Regions from separate parts of the Solibacillus sp. NPDC093137 genome, predicted to be linked through region 2. Evidence: riboswitches for the same ligand, from Rfam matches in the RefSeq annotation. Region 2 holds a riboswitch; the other holds the start of a gene.
The links. A riboswitch is a leader RNA that binds a small molecule or an ion and turns the genes downstream of it on or off. The one in region 2 is predicted to bind glycine.
Positions count from the first base shown of each region.

Region 1: linked by a shared signal. The riboswitch ahead of gcvT (glycine cleavage system aminomethyltransferase GcvT) and the one ahead of ACQKN3_RS06325 (amino acid permease) in region 2 are both predicted to bind glycine.

Region 1 covers NZ_JBNNVH010000001.1:458,129-465,848, reverse strand. Annotated here, with positions in the region: gene gcvPB (aminomethyl-transferring glycine dehydrogenase subunit GcvPB) at 25-1,506, opposite strand; gene gcvPA (aminomethyl-transferring glycine dehydrogenase subunit GcvPA) at 1,499-2,845, opposite strand; gene gcvT (glycine cleavage system aminomethyltransferase GcvT) at 2,949-4,058, opposite strand; glycine riboswitch at 4,219-4,328, opposite strand; glycine riboswitch at 4,332-4,424, opposite strand; gene ACQKN3_RS02275 (shikimate kinase) at 4,551-5,063, opposite strand; gene comGF (competence type IV pilus minor pilin ComGF) at 5,373-5,828, opposite strand; gene ACQKN3_RS02265 (type II secretion system protein) at 5,825-6,118, opposite strand; gene ACQKN3_RS02260 (prepilin-type N-terminal cleavage/methylation domain-containing protein) at 6,027-6,578, opposite strand; gene comGC (competence type IV pilus major pilin ComGC) at 6,581-6,895, opposite strand; gene comGB (competence type IV pilus assembly protein ComGB) at 6,911-7,720, opposite strand, start outside.
Region 2 covers NZ_JBNNVH010000001.1:1,229,873-1,237,592, forward strand. Annotated here, with positions in the region: gene ACQKN3_RS06310 (MFS transporter) at 1-720, shown strand, start outside; gene ACQKN3_RS06315 (LysR family transcriptional regulator) at 854-1,783, shown strand; gene ACQKN3_RS06320 (cobalamin-independent methionine synthase II family protein) at 1,884-3,038, shown strand; gene ACQKN3_RS06325 (amino acid permease) at 3,137-4,474, opposite strand; glycine riboswitch at 4,729-4,808, opposite strand; gene ACQKN3_RS06330 (dehydrogenase) at 5,129-5,665, opposite strand; gene aspA (aspartate ammonia-lyase) at 5,887-7,305, shown strand; gene ACQKN3_RS06340 (DNA primase) at 7,355-7,657, opposite strand; gene ACQKN3_RS06345 (DUF771 domain-containing protein) at 7,674-7,720, opposite strand, start outside.

The DNA.
Region 1 (7,720 bases), 770 kb from region 2:
CAGCTCTGACCTTTTTGTCACAATTTATGAAATTGTTACTTCTTCTTTTTTTGTATAACGTAATACAGGTGTACGTGCAGCACGTGTTTCATCTAAGCGGCTGATTACCGTAGTATGTGGTGCTTCTTGTACGATCGATGGGTTATCGATTGTTTCTTGAGCAATTTGAATCATTGCATCACAGAATGCATCCAATGTTTCTTTTGATTCTGTTTCTGTTGGCTCGATCATAATACCCTCTTCCACGTTTAACGGGAAGTATACTGTTGGTGGATGGTAGCCAAAGTCAAGAAGGCGTTTTGCGATATCCAATGTACGAACACCTAATTTTTTCTGACGACGGCCTGATAGCACGAATTCATGCTTACAGTGACGGTCGTATGGTAAATCAAAGTGCTCTTCCAAGCGGCGCATCATATAGTTTGCATTTAATACAGCATATTCTGTTACAGCCTTTAAGCCATCTGGACCCATTGAACGGATATACGTATATGCACGGACATTAATGCCGAAGTTTCCGTAGTAAGGTTTCACACGACCGATTGATTGTGGACGGTTGTAATCGAAGTGGAATGTACCATCTTCTTTTTTCACTAATACTGGTTTAGGCAGGAATGGGATTAAATCTGCTTTTACCCCTACTGGACCTGAACCCGGACCACCGCCACCGTGTGGACCTGTAAATGTTTTGTGTAAGTTTAAGTGAACACAGTCAAAGCCCATGTCGCCAGGACGTGCTTTACTCATAACAGCGTTTAAGTTTGCGCCGTCATAATAAACTTTACCGCCGACACCGTGCACGATTTCAGCCATTTCTAAAATGTTTTCTTCAAATAAACCTAAAGTGTTCGGGTTTGTCAGCATAAGCGCTGCTGTATCAGGACCGACAACACGGCGTAAATCTTCCAGATCAACTAAGCCGTCTTCACCAGATCTGATTGTAATTGTTTCAAAACCTGCCACTGTAGCAGAAGCCGGGTTTGTACCGTGAGCTGAGTCCGGTACTATTACTTTGTTACGGTGACCTTCACCATTTGCCTCATGGAATGCACGGATCATCATTAATGCTGTCCATTCACCATGTGCGCCTGCTGCCGGTTGTAATGTTACTTCATCCATACCCGTAATTTCCTGAAGTGATGTCTGCAGATCATATAATAATTCCATTGCACCTTGTACTGTCGACTCATCCTGTAATGGGTGAACATGGGCAAAACCAGCGTAACGTGCAACTGTTTCATTGACTTTCGGATTGTACTTCATCGTACATGAACCAAGTGGATAGAACCCTGAATCCACACCATGGTTACGTTTTGAAAGTGCTGTATAGTGACGCATAATATCTAATTCTGCAACTTCCGGCAGTTCAGCCGCTTCTTGACGTACTAACTCTTTCGGCAGAAGTTCTTCTAAATCAAAATCAGGAACATCCAATGGCTCTAAGTTGTAGCCGACACGACCTGGTTTTGTAATTTCGAAAATGAGTGTTTGGTTTTCGTTATGCATTGTAAGCCCCCATTTCTGCAACTAATTGCTCGATTTCTTCTTTTGTACGGATTTCCGTAACAGCAATGAGTGCATGATTTTTTAATTCAGGATAAACACGACCTAAGTCAAAACCGCCGATAATGCCTTTTTCGATTAATGCTTTGTTTAGCTCTGTCACATTATGATTTGTCTTAACGACGATTTCGTTGAAGTGTGCGCCTTGATAAACAACTTCAAAACCAGCTGCTTCAAAGGCATTTTTAGCAAAGCGTGTCTTCACGATATTTTGTTTCGCCATTTCCTGCATACCTTGCTTTCCAAGAGCTGTCATTGCTACTGAAGAAGCAAGTGCAAGCAATGCCTGGTTAGAACAAATATTAGATGTCGCTTTGTCGCGACGGATGTGCTGCTCACGCGCTTGTAATGTTAATACATAACCACGGCGACCCTCTTGGTCTACTGTTTCCCCAACAAGACGGCCAGGTACTTTACGCATTAATTTATTCGTTACGGCGAAATAGCCACAGTGTGGACCACCGAACGCTTCAGCAATTCCGAATACTTGTGCATCCCCAACTGTAATATCTGCGCCTAATTTTCCTGGTGGTGTTAAAACGCCAAGAGCTAACGGGTTCGCAGATACGATAAACAATCCTTTTGCGTCATGTGTAATGTCTGCAAGCGGCTGCAGGTTTTCAACTTGACCAAAGAAGTTCGGATATTGAACGATTACGCCGGCTGTTTGGTCATCGATCAGGCCTTTTAGTGCTTCGATGTCTGTCACACCGTCTTTTGCAGGAATTGTAACGACTTCTATTGATTGTCCTGTAGCATACATTTTCACAACATCTTGATACTCCGGATGTACAGCTCCTGAAACAAGTAACTTTCCGCGACGTGTATGACCTGCAGCAAGCATACCTGCTTCTGCCAATGCCGTACCGCCATCATACATAGAAGAGTTTGCAATATCCATGCCTGTCAGTTCTGCGATCATCGTTTGGAACTCAAAAATCGCTTGAAGTTCACCTTGTGAAATTTCCGGCTGATATGGCGTGTATGCTGTATAGAACTCCGAACGTGAAATAACGTGATCAACAATTACCGGTTTATAGTGGTTGTATACACCTGCACCTAAAAACGATACATTGCTTGCTGTATCTTTATTTTTTGAAGCAAGTTGTGCCAGTTCCTTCATTAAAGCGGCTTCTGACTTGGCAGGTTTAATATTGTAGCTTCCTTGGAAGCGAACTTTCTCAGGAATATCCTCGAAAAGCTCATCAATTGTCGCAACCCCGATACGGTCTAACATTTCTTGTTTATCTTGTTCCGTCATTGGTAAATAACGATGTTTCATTGTTAACCCTCTTTTCAAAAGTTTTATCCCGTATTAACGGGTAGTAAGCTTGGTTCAACTACCAATCTAGGGGATGAAGACCCCCACTGATTGAAGTTTCATTTTATTTTGCACGCTTGTAAAATGGAGTTTCTACAACAACTGCTTTTGCTCTATTTTTTCGTACTTCAATTTCTAATTCAGTTCCAACTTCTGTGAATTTTGCGTCAATTAAAGCTAAGCCGATATTGCGCTTTGTCATTGGTGACTGAGTTCCTGTAGTTACAAAACCAATCTCTTCACCATCTTTAAATACTTTATAGCCATGGCGGGGAATACCTTTATCAATCATCTCGATGCCTACAGATTTACGTGTTAGGCCATTTTCTTTTTGGTCAATTAATGCTTGCTGACCGATAAATTGCGGATCCTTTGCCAATTTCACCGCAAAGCCAATTCCCGCTTCCAATGGTGAAATCTCTTTTGAAATCTCTTGGCCATATAATGGTAAGCAAGCTTCAAAGCGAAGTGTATCACGTGCTCCTAAACCGGCCGCTACTACACCTTTGTCTTTTCCTGCTTCCAAAATTTTGTTCCATAGATCGACAATCGCTGCTGGTGTCCCGTAAATTTCAAATCCGTCTTCACCTGTATAGCCAGAGCGAGAAACTAGAACCGAATGACCGCCTACATCCACATTGTCCTGGAATTTAAAATATTTAATTGCCGTTAAATCTGTTGCTGTTAATGTTTGCAGAACTTCCTGAGATAATGGTCCTTGCAATGCGATTTGAGCATAGTCATCTGACACATTTGTCACTTTGACATCCCCTTCGACATGCTGCTGTAACCATTCAAAGTCCTTTTCAATATTCGCTGCATTAACACATAGTAAATAACGGTTATCTTCCAAACGGTATGTCAGTAAATCGTCAACAACACCGCCATCTTCATAACATAGTGCACTGTATTGTGCGCCGCCAACTGCAATTTTAGAAATATCGTTGGAAAGCATCTTTTGTAGATAAACTAGTGCATTCGGACCTTCTACGATAATTTCCCCCATATGGGATACATCAAAAAGTCCTGCACGGTTACGAACCGCATCATGCTCCTCTTTAATCGAAGAAAATTGTACCGGTAATTCCCAGCCGCCAAAATCAACTGTTTTTCCACCATACTTTGCATATTCATCAAAAAGTGGTGTGCGCTTTAGCTTTAATTCATTTGTCATGTTCATTTCCTCCTTTAGTTATGTATGTTCATTTTGCTTTGTAAGGGGAAACAACATTACACCTATCAAAGTGTAAATCTATCTTTTTATTAGAATCATCAGAATATTAAAAGCCGATTTCTCCACAAAAAAAGACAGACGAATCCCCTTTACCGAGATTCTCTGTCCTTGCACCTGAAAGTTACACCCAAATTTGATCCACTATCACAATTTAGGCTTTCCCCGTTGGTGGCTGTTCGCAACAATAGCTGATTACAGCACTCTCCAGAGTTGCGTCCAATACGAGTCTTTTTGCCTGAGAGATTCATAGCATAGCTATTTGCTCCTTCGGCGACGTGACATCACGTTCTCTCCCCGTACCATCATCCGCGTTAGATTATTTACTTCATGTTATTGCTCTTCTTAGCAATATCCTAACATTGAATATAATGCAAACGCAATCTTTTTTTAATTTTATTCAAAATACGAACATTAAGTGCAATTATCCAGTGATCATTCGCCTTTAAGACGTTTCACTTGAAAGCCGATGTACTCAACAATTTGTCTTAACGTTCTCCCGGCTGTCAGTACTTGTATATGGCCAGCTAGTCGATAATTCTTTCTGCGTTGGTGATACAGATTTTCCAATTCTTGCTCCGTTGATGATTGAACAATGGGACGGTTTTTGTCATTCCGAATACGCATATAAATATCTTCAAATTTTGCATCAAGAAAAAATACAAGCCCTGTCTGGCGCATAATTCTCCTGTTTTCTTCATTTACGGCTACCCCACCGCCTGTAGCGATAATGCATGCTTCATCACGAAAGTTCTTTAAAAATTCCGTCTCGATTTTTCGGAAGTGTGCTTCGCCGTATTTCTCGAAAATTTCAGGAATTGTCATACCCTGTTGTCGTACAATTTCATGATCCATATCGTAATACGGCATTTTCAAGAAAAAACTTAAACGTCTTCCAATCGCACTTTTTCCGCACCCCATAAATCCTACTAAATAAATTTTACGCATGCTGTTCACCTTCTTCTATTACGGACTACTTAATCAATTACGCCTCTACCTATTCTTTCGTTTCTATTTTGCTACTTAAACAGAAATATTTTTAGGTCAAACAAAATCGCATTATGCGACATTTTTTCGACTTTGCAAAAAGAAGTCGAACTTTAAGGTAAATTTAGTATATTTATCGTAGCACGAACGTAAATAGATTCCAATGAATTATATACTTTTATTTGCGCAAAATATGCATTTGTAAAGAAAACAGCAGCTCCGGAAACTATGAACAATAAAAATACAGCCAGCAAAAATAATGCACCCTTCTCATTTTGGAGGCAATGGTAACACGAGGTCTCTTTCTCGCTTTGTTCCATTTTTCATCACTACCCTCATATTCACATCATTTTCATCCACCGCCAACTCCCATTTCTCAACAAAAGGCAGCATAATTTCATTTCCCCCTTTATTCGACCTTTTACGCAAATGCTGTTCTGATTTATCAAAAACAAACAAACGCTCCTCGGGGTCATTTGATATTTCCAGTTGCAGCATACCAGAGCTGAGCACCATCCCAGATGCTGAATTCATATTGTATTGATGAAGATCATAAACGAACAATTCCCAGTTCACCTCATCTTTCATCGTCTCAAGCTGTTGAAGATCCCGAACCCATATAAGGATAAGCAGGCTTATTGCGGTAAAAAGTACAAATACGGTTAACTGAAACAAGCTTTCCAGTAGTGTAAAACCCCGCTCATTAAATATTTGCCACAATTTCATATACACAGTTCCTCTTCTTTTTCATTGTTGTCATAATGGACACATACTTGGTACCCATCGTAATTCCATTGAAACTGAACCCCGTCAATGTGTTGAACTCCGGCGGATTGTCCAAATCTTTTATATTTCAGCGCTCCTATAAAAGCTACTTCTGCAGCATGAGCTTGTACTTTTTGTATAGCTATTTGCTGTTGCATATTAAATGTGAGCGGAATGATTGTCGACGAAAGGAAAAATAAGATGACGACTGCTAACAGTGTTTCTACAAGAGTTAGTCCTTCCTGGCTCATTAAAAACCTCCTTTTCCAAAATCCTGGCTTTGCCGATATTCACAGAGTATTGATGGCTTGTATTCTCAAAATGATACGTTAGCCGTCCAAAGGCCTGGACATTTCCTCTCGTATTAAATAACAGCCGGTTATGCGGAGTGGATAAATACATGTCAATTGGCCGCGCTATTCGCTGGTCGTAAATAATATTAGAAGTAGTCCAATCCATTACTTGTATTCGGTGACAGTTAATAATTTCAAAGCTATGGGACGTTCCGGTCTCAATGGATAACAATTGTGTCATGCGTATTAACATCTCATTTTGATTCATTACCTGTTTTTCTGTATAATCCATTAACGGCTTTTGTGAAAGTGAGAGGATTGTTGAATTGACGACCAAAAAGATAAAGAGAACAATGAGCATTTCCATTAATGTAAAACCTTTTTCATCCGTTAACAGTAATTTTACTTTCTCTTTCATCGTTACGTTTCGCTGTTCCCCGGTCCAATGACTTTACCATCCACTATTTTAATTTCCGTATTATCCGGACATTTTAAGTCCTTTTCCACAATATACCCCTCGTCAATTAAATCCGAGACCGAAGCTGGATAATCATTTTTGTTCAGTTTATATGCTTCTACTTGTCCTTGAAGCATGAGAACATAAGCGTTACAACCTTTTTCATCGATTGATGCGAAGTGTTTTGAAACGTTGGGAATTGTAACCAATATTAAAATGGAAATGATTAATAAAACAACAAGCATCTCTACTAACGTAAATCCTTTTTCATTTTTCATCTGATCCACCTCTACTTATATAAAATCAATGACATCATACATCGGAATTAAAATACTTAAATATGCAGCAATTACGCAAATGGCAATGATCACAAATAGCAGCGGCTGAATTATCGCCAAGATTTGTTCAATTACTTTCTGAAGCTTTTCATCCAAAAGCTCGCAATATAAAATAAGCTCCCGTCCTAACAAGCCGCTCGCCTCACCGTGGGCAATAAAATGTTCAAATTTCGGATAAAAGTAGCCGACGATTTCAACTGCACGCTCCAATGAATCGCCAATAAGAATGCGTTCTTGGAGTATACCTGCAATATACGCAATGTGCTTTTGGTGATGTTGGGATTTTAAATGATCGAATGCTTTTTGGAGCGAGAAGCCGGCTAATAATAGATTGCCTAAATGGCGGGCAAATTGTCTCGTCAGAAATAGGCGCCAAAAAAGACCGATTAACGGGAGCCTAAACAGTAGATGGAGCTGCAAATCAATTCGTTTCTTACGGATTTGATAAATAAAAAGGGAGAGGACAATGCCGAGAGCAATACCAACTGCAATAATATAGTCTGGCATATGGAGGAAAAACTTCGACCACTGAATGCTGGCGGACGATCCACTTTGGACTCGGGATGTAATAACTGAAGACATATTCGGCAGAAAATATGTTCGAAAGGCTAAAAACAGTATTATTAAAAATGTAAATAAAATGAGCGGATACGACATCACTTTTATTAGTTTCATTTTCGCCTGCTGTTGAAAAACGAGCTGCTTTGCGACAAGACCAATCGCTTCACTTAACTTGCCCGTCACTTCTGCCAACTCAATTGACAC
Region 2 (7,720 bases):
GTGAATGGGTTTATGCTTTTGTTTAGCGCATTCATGATGTATTTGCTGCCGAATCAAGAAATCAAGTCGTCCACTCAATCAACTGTACTAACACTTGCTGTTATCCGAGATGATTTTATTACTGTATGGAAATTTATCTCGCAACGGAAAACGCTCCTGCAATTTTTCGTCTTATATTCAACAGCATTGATGATTTGCTTTTCACTTGATTCCCAGGAAATGTCCTTTTTGAAAGATTTCCATGAAGTGACGGATTCGGTTTATGGCATCATTGTAGGAATCACAGGAATCGGTGCCATTGTCGGTGGCTATTTGGCAGCCCGCTTCGTGAAGAAGCTGTCACTCGTTTCATACATCGGCCTCGGGTTTACATGTACGTTACTTTCTTACTTTATATTTTACTTTTCACCTTATTTAATGATTGCGGTCGCTGCCTTTATTTTGCTCGGATTGTTTATGGCGTTCAGCAATGCGGGCTACGCGACATTTTACCAGCAGACAATCCCGACTGAATTGATGGGACGGTTCGGCAGTTCACTTGGACTGATTGAAAGTGTGATGCAGATCACTCTAACCTTGATTATCGGATTTTTGGCGGAAATCTACACGATTCAACTGACAACAAGTATCTTCGCCCTAATCGGTGTTGTCATCGCATGTATCGTCTATTTCCATCTGTTAAACAACAAACCATTGTTTTCAAAAGAGGAGCTAACATAATAATAGTTGAGATTTCCTCTTCAAAGGCTATCGTGATTTCCGATTACGATAGCTTTTATGTTTATGGAATTCTTTTTGCAGATCCAGTGGACTATTTGCTACACTACTTCTAGAAGAAAGAAAGGGATTTATTATGACATTACAACAACTTAAATATGTAATTGAAGTAGCAAAAAACCAGTCAATTAGTAAAGCAGCCCAAAACTTATTCATTAGCCAGCCTAGCCTTTCGAACGCATTAAAAGAGCTTGAACAAGAGTTAGGCATTACTATTTTTTTACGGACAAGTAAAGGGATAACTATTACCGCTGAAGGAACAGAATTTTTGGGCTATGCGCGGCAAGTTGTCGAGCAAGCTGAACTTTTGGAAAACCGGTATGCAAACGTTCAGCCATCACAACAGCATTTTTCCGTTTCTTCACAACACTATGCCTTCGTTGTGAGTGCATTTGTACGTCTCTTTGAAAATTATGATCGCGATGAATATGAATTTACGCTTCGTGAAACAAGAACGTATGAGATTATAGAAAATGTAAAGAATTTACAAAGCGAAATAGGAATTTTATACTTAAACAATTTTAACGAAAAGGTCATTCGGAAATTTTTAAGGGAAGCCAATTTAGAGTTCTATCCATTATTTGAAGCGAAGCCACATGTATTTATCCATATAGGACACCCGCTTGCACATCAAAAATCCGTTACGTTGGAGGATTTACATGCCTATCCATGCTTATCTTTTGAACAGGGCGAATTTAATTCCTTTTATTTTTCAGAGGAAATATTGAGCACCATTTCACGCCCTAAAAATATTAAGGTTAGTGACCGTGCAACACTTTTCAATTTATTGATTGGGCTTAATGGCTATACCATTTCAACAGGAGTCATTAGTCAGGAATTGAATAAAAATATTTGCTCTCTCCCTCTGGAAGTCGATGAGACGATGACAGTCGGGTATATCGTCCATAAACATGTGACTACTAGTAAACTCGCTGCAATCTATATTAATTATTTAAAAGAAACGATCAAAGATGAACTAAAAATATCTTCTCGCTATAGTTTTTAACTATACCGATTGATATTTTTTACGTGTTTCAAATATCCCACTCCACGATGGTATGATAAATCCAACTTAAAAAAGTTGAATTACCAAGGAGGAAATGAACATGTGTGAAAAATTTCAAATTGTAGGCAGTCTATTAAGAAAAAATGAATTATTAACGTATAAAAAACAAATTGAACAACGTGATGATATTACATACCCTTTTTATAAAGATTTTGAAGGCTACGAACAAGTTGAACTCGCTTCTATTCAAGAAGTTGTAAAAAAAGAAATCGAAAATAACATTACGGTTGTGACAGATGGCGAGCATTCGAAATCATTATGGCATTTAGATTTTGCCTGGGGTATTGAAGGATTCGATCGCTATATTGCAGATCATGGTTATTTCTTCAAAGATTTCGATGGAAACTCTCACTATGAAACACGCAAAGACATCGGTTTACGCATTACGGGGGAACTAAGCGGGAAAAACCATCATTTTATCGAAATCTACAAAAAACTGAAAAAAAGTGCTGGCGATCACCAAACAAAACTATGTATCCCGTCACCTTCCCATATTTTAGGTGAGTTATCTTTTTCGGATAATTTCGGACCAGCTGCATTTTATAAAACAAAACATGAATTAAAACAAGCGTTAGCAATAGCTTATACAGAGTTTGTGGAAGAGTTTGCAGCAGCTGGTGGTGAAATTTTACAATTTGATGATTGCTTATGGCAACTTTTTGCTGACGACAATCCGAATTCACCATTTACTGGCGAACAAATTAATCAAGAAGAAGTTCAAGCGTTAGCAACTGAATTTATTGGGATAAATAATCAAATTATTGAAGTGGGCCATCGTTTAGGCTTGAAAATGTGGACACATAATTGCCGAGGTAACTACGACTCACGTAATATGGGTGGTGGTTCTTACATTAAAATTGCTAACCTCTTCTTAAAGCAACTAAATTATGACCGCTTCTTCTTAGAGTGGGATGATGACCGTGCTGGTTCAATTGAAGCACTGGCTGTCTTCAAAGATAAACCAAATGTAGAAATTGTATTAGGATTATTATCTTCTAAAACGAATACTTTAGATAATGAAGATCGTATTATTAAAATGCTTGATGAAGCGTCTAAAATTATCGACAAAGACCGTTTGTTCATTTCACACCAATGCGGTTTCGCTTCCTGCGATGGCGGCAATGAACTTACAGAAGCTGAACAATGGGCAAAAATTCAGCAAGGACAGCAACTTGCTCTGCAGTACTGGAGTTAAATATAAACATATAATTTTCAATATGAAAAACACGCAAATTCTCGGTATCTTTGAATTTGCGTGTTTTCCGTTTTTTATAACATGTTGGATTTGCCTAATTATCTTTTACGAACCTTATAAAGAACAAACAGCAGTATAAACCATAACGGTGTTAACAGCAGTGAAGTTCTCGTAGACTCGGAAATGGCCATAATGATTAGTAAAAACAAGAAGAAGGCCAATATTAAATAGTTGATAAATGGTGTTAAAGGTGCTTTGAAAATTGAAGATCTATGTAATTCCGGATGACGCTTTTTGTAAATAATATGCGAAATCAGAATAATGCTCCAAACCCAAATAAAACAAATTGCACTAATTGTTGTCACGATACTAAATGCATCGTCCGGCATGAAATAGCTAAGCAATGCACCAATCGATACTACAACCGCAGAAAATAACAGACCATTTTGCGGCACTGCATTTTTGTTTAATTTACCGTAAGCTTTTGGTGCTTGTTTATTACTACTTAAACTGAACAGCATACGACTCGTTGAGAACATTCCGCTATTTCCTGCAGAAGCAGCTGATGTCAGCACAACAAAGTTAATCAAACCTGCTGCAATCGGAATACCTACCAATGCGAAAACCTGAACGAATGGTGAGCTTGACGCGCTTAGTGTATCCCAAGGGTTGATTGTTAAAATTACGAATAATGCTCCTACATAAAACAGCAGAATACGAACGGGAATTTTATTAATTGCAGATGGGATATTCTTTTGCGGGTTTGCCGTTTCAGCAGCTGCTACCCCTACTAATTCAACACCAACGAATGCAAAGACAACCATTTGGAACGCCATTAAAAATCCAAATGCCCCATTCGGGAATAATCCGCCATGCTCCCATAAATTTGATACAGCAACCTTGCCTGTATCTGTTTCAAAGCCAATAATCAGCAATACAATACCTATTGCGATCAACGCAACAATTGTGATGATCTTAATTAACGCAAACCAAAACTCCAGCTCTCCGAACAGTTTGACCGTCAATAAATTCAAAATAAGTAAAACTACTAAACATGCGATAGCCGGTACCCATTGCGGGATATCAAACCAGTACTGCGTGTACATGCCGACAGCGATAATATCCGCCATTGCCGTCATAATCCAGCAAAACCAATATGTCCAGCCTGTAATATAGCCTGCCCAGTCCCCTAAGTATTCAGTAGCGAACTCAGTAAAAGATGCATAGCCGCCTTTTGATAAAAGCAATTCGCCAAGTGCACGCATGACGAAAAATAGTGCGGTTCCAACGATTAAGTATGCAAAGATAATAGAAGGTCCTGCAAGTGAGATCGCTTTACCTGACCCTAAAAACAACCCCGTTCCGATCGTTCCTCCAATCGCAATTAACTGAACGTGGCGATTTTTCAGATCGCGCTTTAATTCTTGTTGTTCCAAAACGATTCCTCCAAAGGATAAGTATTTTGTCTGTTTACACAGCGCAAAATAATAAGTACTTCATCGCGGTCCATCAAGTAAATTTTTCTGGAATAAAAACAGGGACTGATAATATGCCAGTCCCTGTGTCTAAGAATAATCGATTTCGCCTCTGCAAAATCGCGCCCAGATTTAAAAAAATCTGTGACATCTATCGAGGGCTTTTCATTAAACAATGGATGTTCATACACCCTATGTTAAAGAAAAGCGTCTCTCATTACTCTTCTGTCCTTTTGCCTGAGATTGTGAACCCTTCGGCGACGCGGATTATCGCGCTCTCTCCAGAAACTGCTCCCGTCAGTAGTTTTATCCACGACGATCAACGCTTGATATGTATGCAATTAGTTGCCTATAGGTCCCTGGCATCTTCCAGTTTCCTATAGTTCGCGTTCAATACTATTATTGTACGATAATCATACTACCAATTTTTTGACCGTCTTACAATGGACAATCGGAGTCGTTTATTATGTAAATAGCAATTTAACCTTATTCCCAACATAATGTTTTCTTCTTGCAGAAAATTCATGACCAAAAAAATATTACACCGAAAATTCGATATTTTCAGTGTAATATTCATATAGAGGAATTGGTAGCCCCTCGTATTACTGTATTCGTTTACTGCAATTTTTCCTGAACCGTTGAATCTTCTTCATATGTTGTTCGATTGATATCAATCAGCTTTCCTTTTGAGGTGTTAGTCTTTTTCATTTTGACAACATACGTATTGTCCAATGCAATTTCTGTGCAGACGATGTCTTTCTCGCTGCGAATATCTTCCGGATAGTTTAAGGTAATGACTAAAAGATCCTCATCTTTTTCGATTTTCTCAATTTCCCTTCCACAGCCATCCGAATATCCTGTGACAAACAGCACTTCCTCTGTTTCAAAATCGACAGATGGAACCGACTCAAAACCAAAAATATCGGCCCAAGTAGTATAAAGCTTTTCCTCCTGCACGATTGAAATACTCGTACCGACCTCAGGAGGTATCGAATCTAAATGAAACAGTAATTCATATTCTACTTTATTTTCATTATTTTCTTCCTGCACAGGTTCAGTTGAATCGGTTGATGTTTCGTTTTCTTTCGTATTACATGCTGCAAGGAGCAAGATCATTCCCACGACCAACATATAACTTAACCATTTCTTCATCGACAATCACCTCATCCCTTTATCCCTTTCCTAATTAGTCGTATAGAAAATCAAAAAGTTACGAAATTTCACTCATTATATTTGTTAATATTGGTTAATTTAAGCTTACGTGAGAACGTTAAATAAACTAATAATTCAGCAAGTAAGCTTTTATTATTATATGGCGTATAATGTAGTTGTTTATCCAACTATTACACCATTCTCTTGGAGGGTTTGTACAAATGAGTACACGTATTGAAAAAGACTTTTTAGGCACATTAGAAATTCCAAAGGACGTTTATTACGGCGTTCAAACAACTCGTGCATTAGAAAATTTCCCGATTACTAAAATGACAATGCACCCTGAATTAATTCGTGCATTTGCCATCGTAAAGAAAAGTTCGGCACTTGCAAATGCCGCTATCGGCAAATTGGATCCAGTAATTGCCAATGCAATTGCACAAGCATCAGATGACATTATTTCAGGACTATTACATGACCAGTTCGTTGTAGATCCAATTCAGGGCGGAGCAGGCACTTCAATGAACATGAATGCCAATGAAGTAATTGCAAACCGCGCACTGGAAATTTTAGGGGAAGAAAAAGGTACTTATTCAATCATTAGTCCTAACAGCCATGTCAATATGGCGCAGTCAACAAATGATGCATTCCCATCGGCTATTCATATTGCAACAGTTTCTACGTTAAATAATTTAATTATGGCGATGGAAATGATGCGTGATAGCTTTATCAGAAAATCAGTAGAATTCGATTCAATCGTTAAAATGGGTCGTACGCATTTACAAGATGCTGTACCTGTTCGTTTGGGCCAGGAATTCGGTGCCTACGCTGCCGTTGTTTCTCGTGATATTAACCGAATCAAAAAAGCGCAGCAAACAATGCTGCAAATCAATATCGGTGCGACTGCGATCGGTACAGGCCTGAATGCAGACCCTGAATATATGAAATTGGCAGTAGAAAACATCGCGGTTTACAGTGGCTTCCCATTCATAAAAGTGGACAATTTAATCGACGGTACACAAAATACCGATACGTATGCGGAAGTTTCATCAATGTTAAAAATTGCAATGATGAATATGTCTAAAATCTGTAATGACTTACGCTTAATGGCATCAGGTCCAAAAGCAGGATTTGCAGAAATTCGCTTACCTGAACGCCAACCAGGTTCTTCAATTATGCCAGGTAAAGTAAATCCGGTTATGCCAGAAGTCATTAACCAAATTGCTTTCCAAGTTATCGGTAACGATGTAACAATCTCACTTGCTTCAGAGGCAGGACAATTTGAGCTGAATGTAATGGAACCAGTTTTAGTATTTAATCTGCTACAGTCGATTGAAATTATGACAAACGGCTTCACAGTATTTACAAAATACTGCCTGGATCATATCGAAGCAAATGAAGCACGCCTGCATGATTTTGTTGAACGTTCAATCGGTGTAATTACAGCACTTGCCCCACATTTAGGCTATGAACGTTCAAGTCAAATTGCACGTGAAGCTCTGCATAGCGGCAAATCTGTACGCGAACTTTGCTTAATGTACAACTATTTCACGCTTGAGCAGCTGGATATTATTTTAAATCCATTCGAATTAACGCAACCAGGTATTGCTGGTGAACGAGCATTTGAAAAACAACAATAAAATTTAACATGAAAGCTCCGCCGAGATATTCCCGGCGGAGCTTTTTTCTTTAAGTATAGAGCACTTCTTTTGCAAGTGAAATCGCACGCTTGCTGACTTCCAATTTGTCGCCGTCCGCATTAAGCTTCACGACACCATTTGGTTCATCAAAAATGGATTTCAGCTGTGCTTTCGGTTTGACCCCAACCATTATTGGTCCTTTTTCGGCCTCATCCGTTCGCAGTTTTTCCTGCTCTCGTGCGACTCCTTGTTCTTCTCCGATTTTCGGGAAGGCTATTGTTTGTTGCTGTAAATTTCGGGGACGTGTCTGATTATTTAAACTTGAACTCCCTGTACCAACAGAACGAATCATAAAGATCCCCCTTCATCTATTTTTTCTTACTTTTTCGTATATCTATATCCGCGTATATTTCGA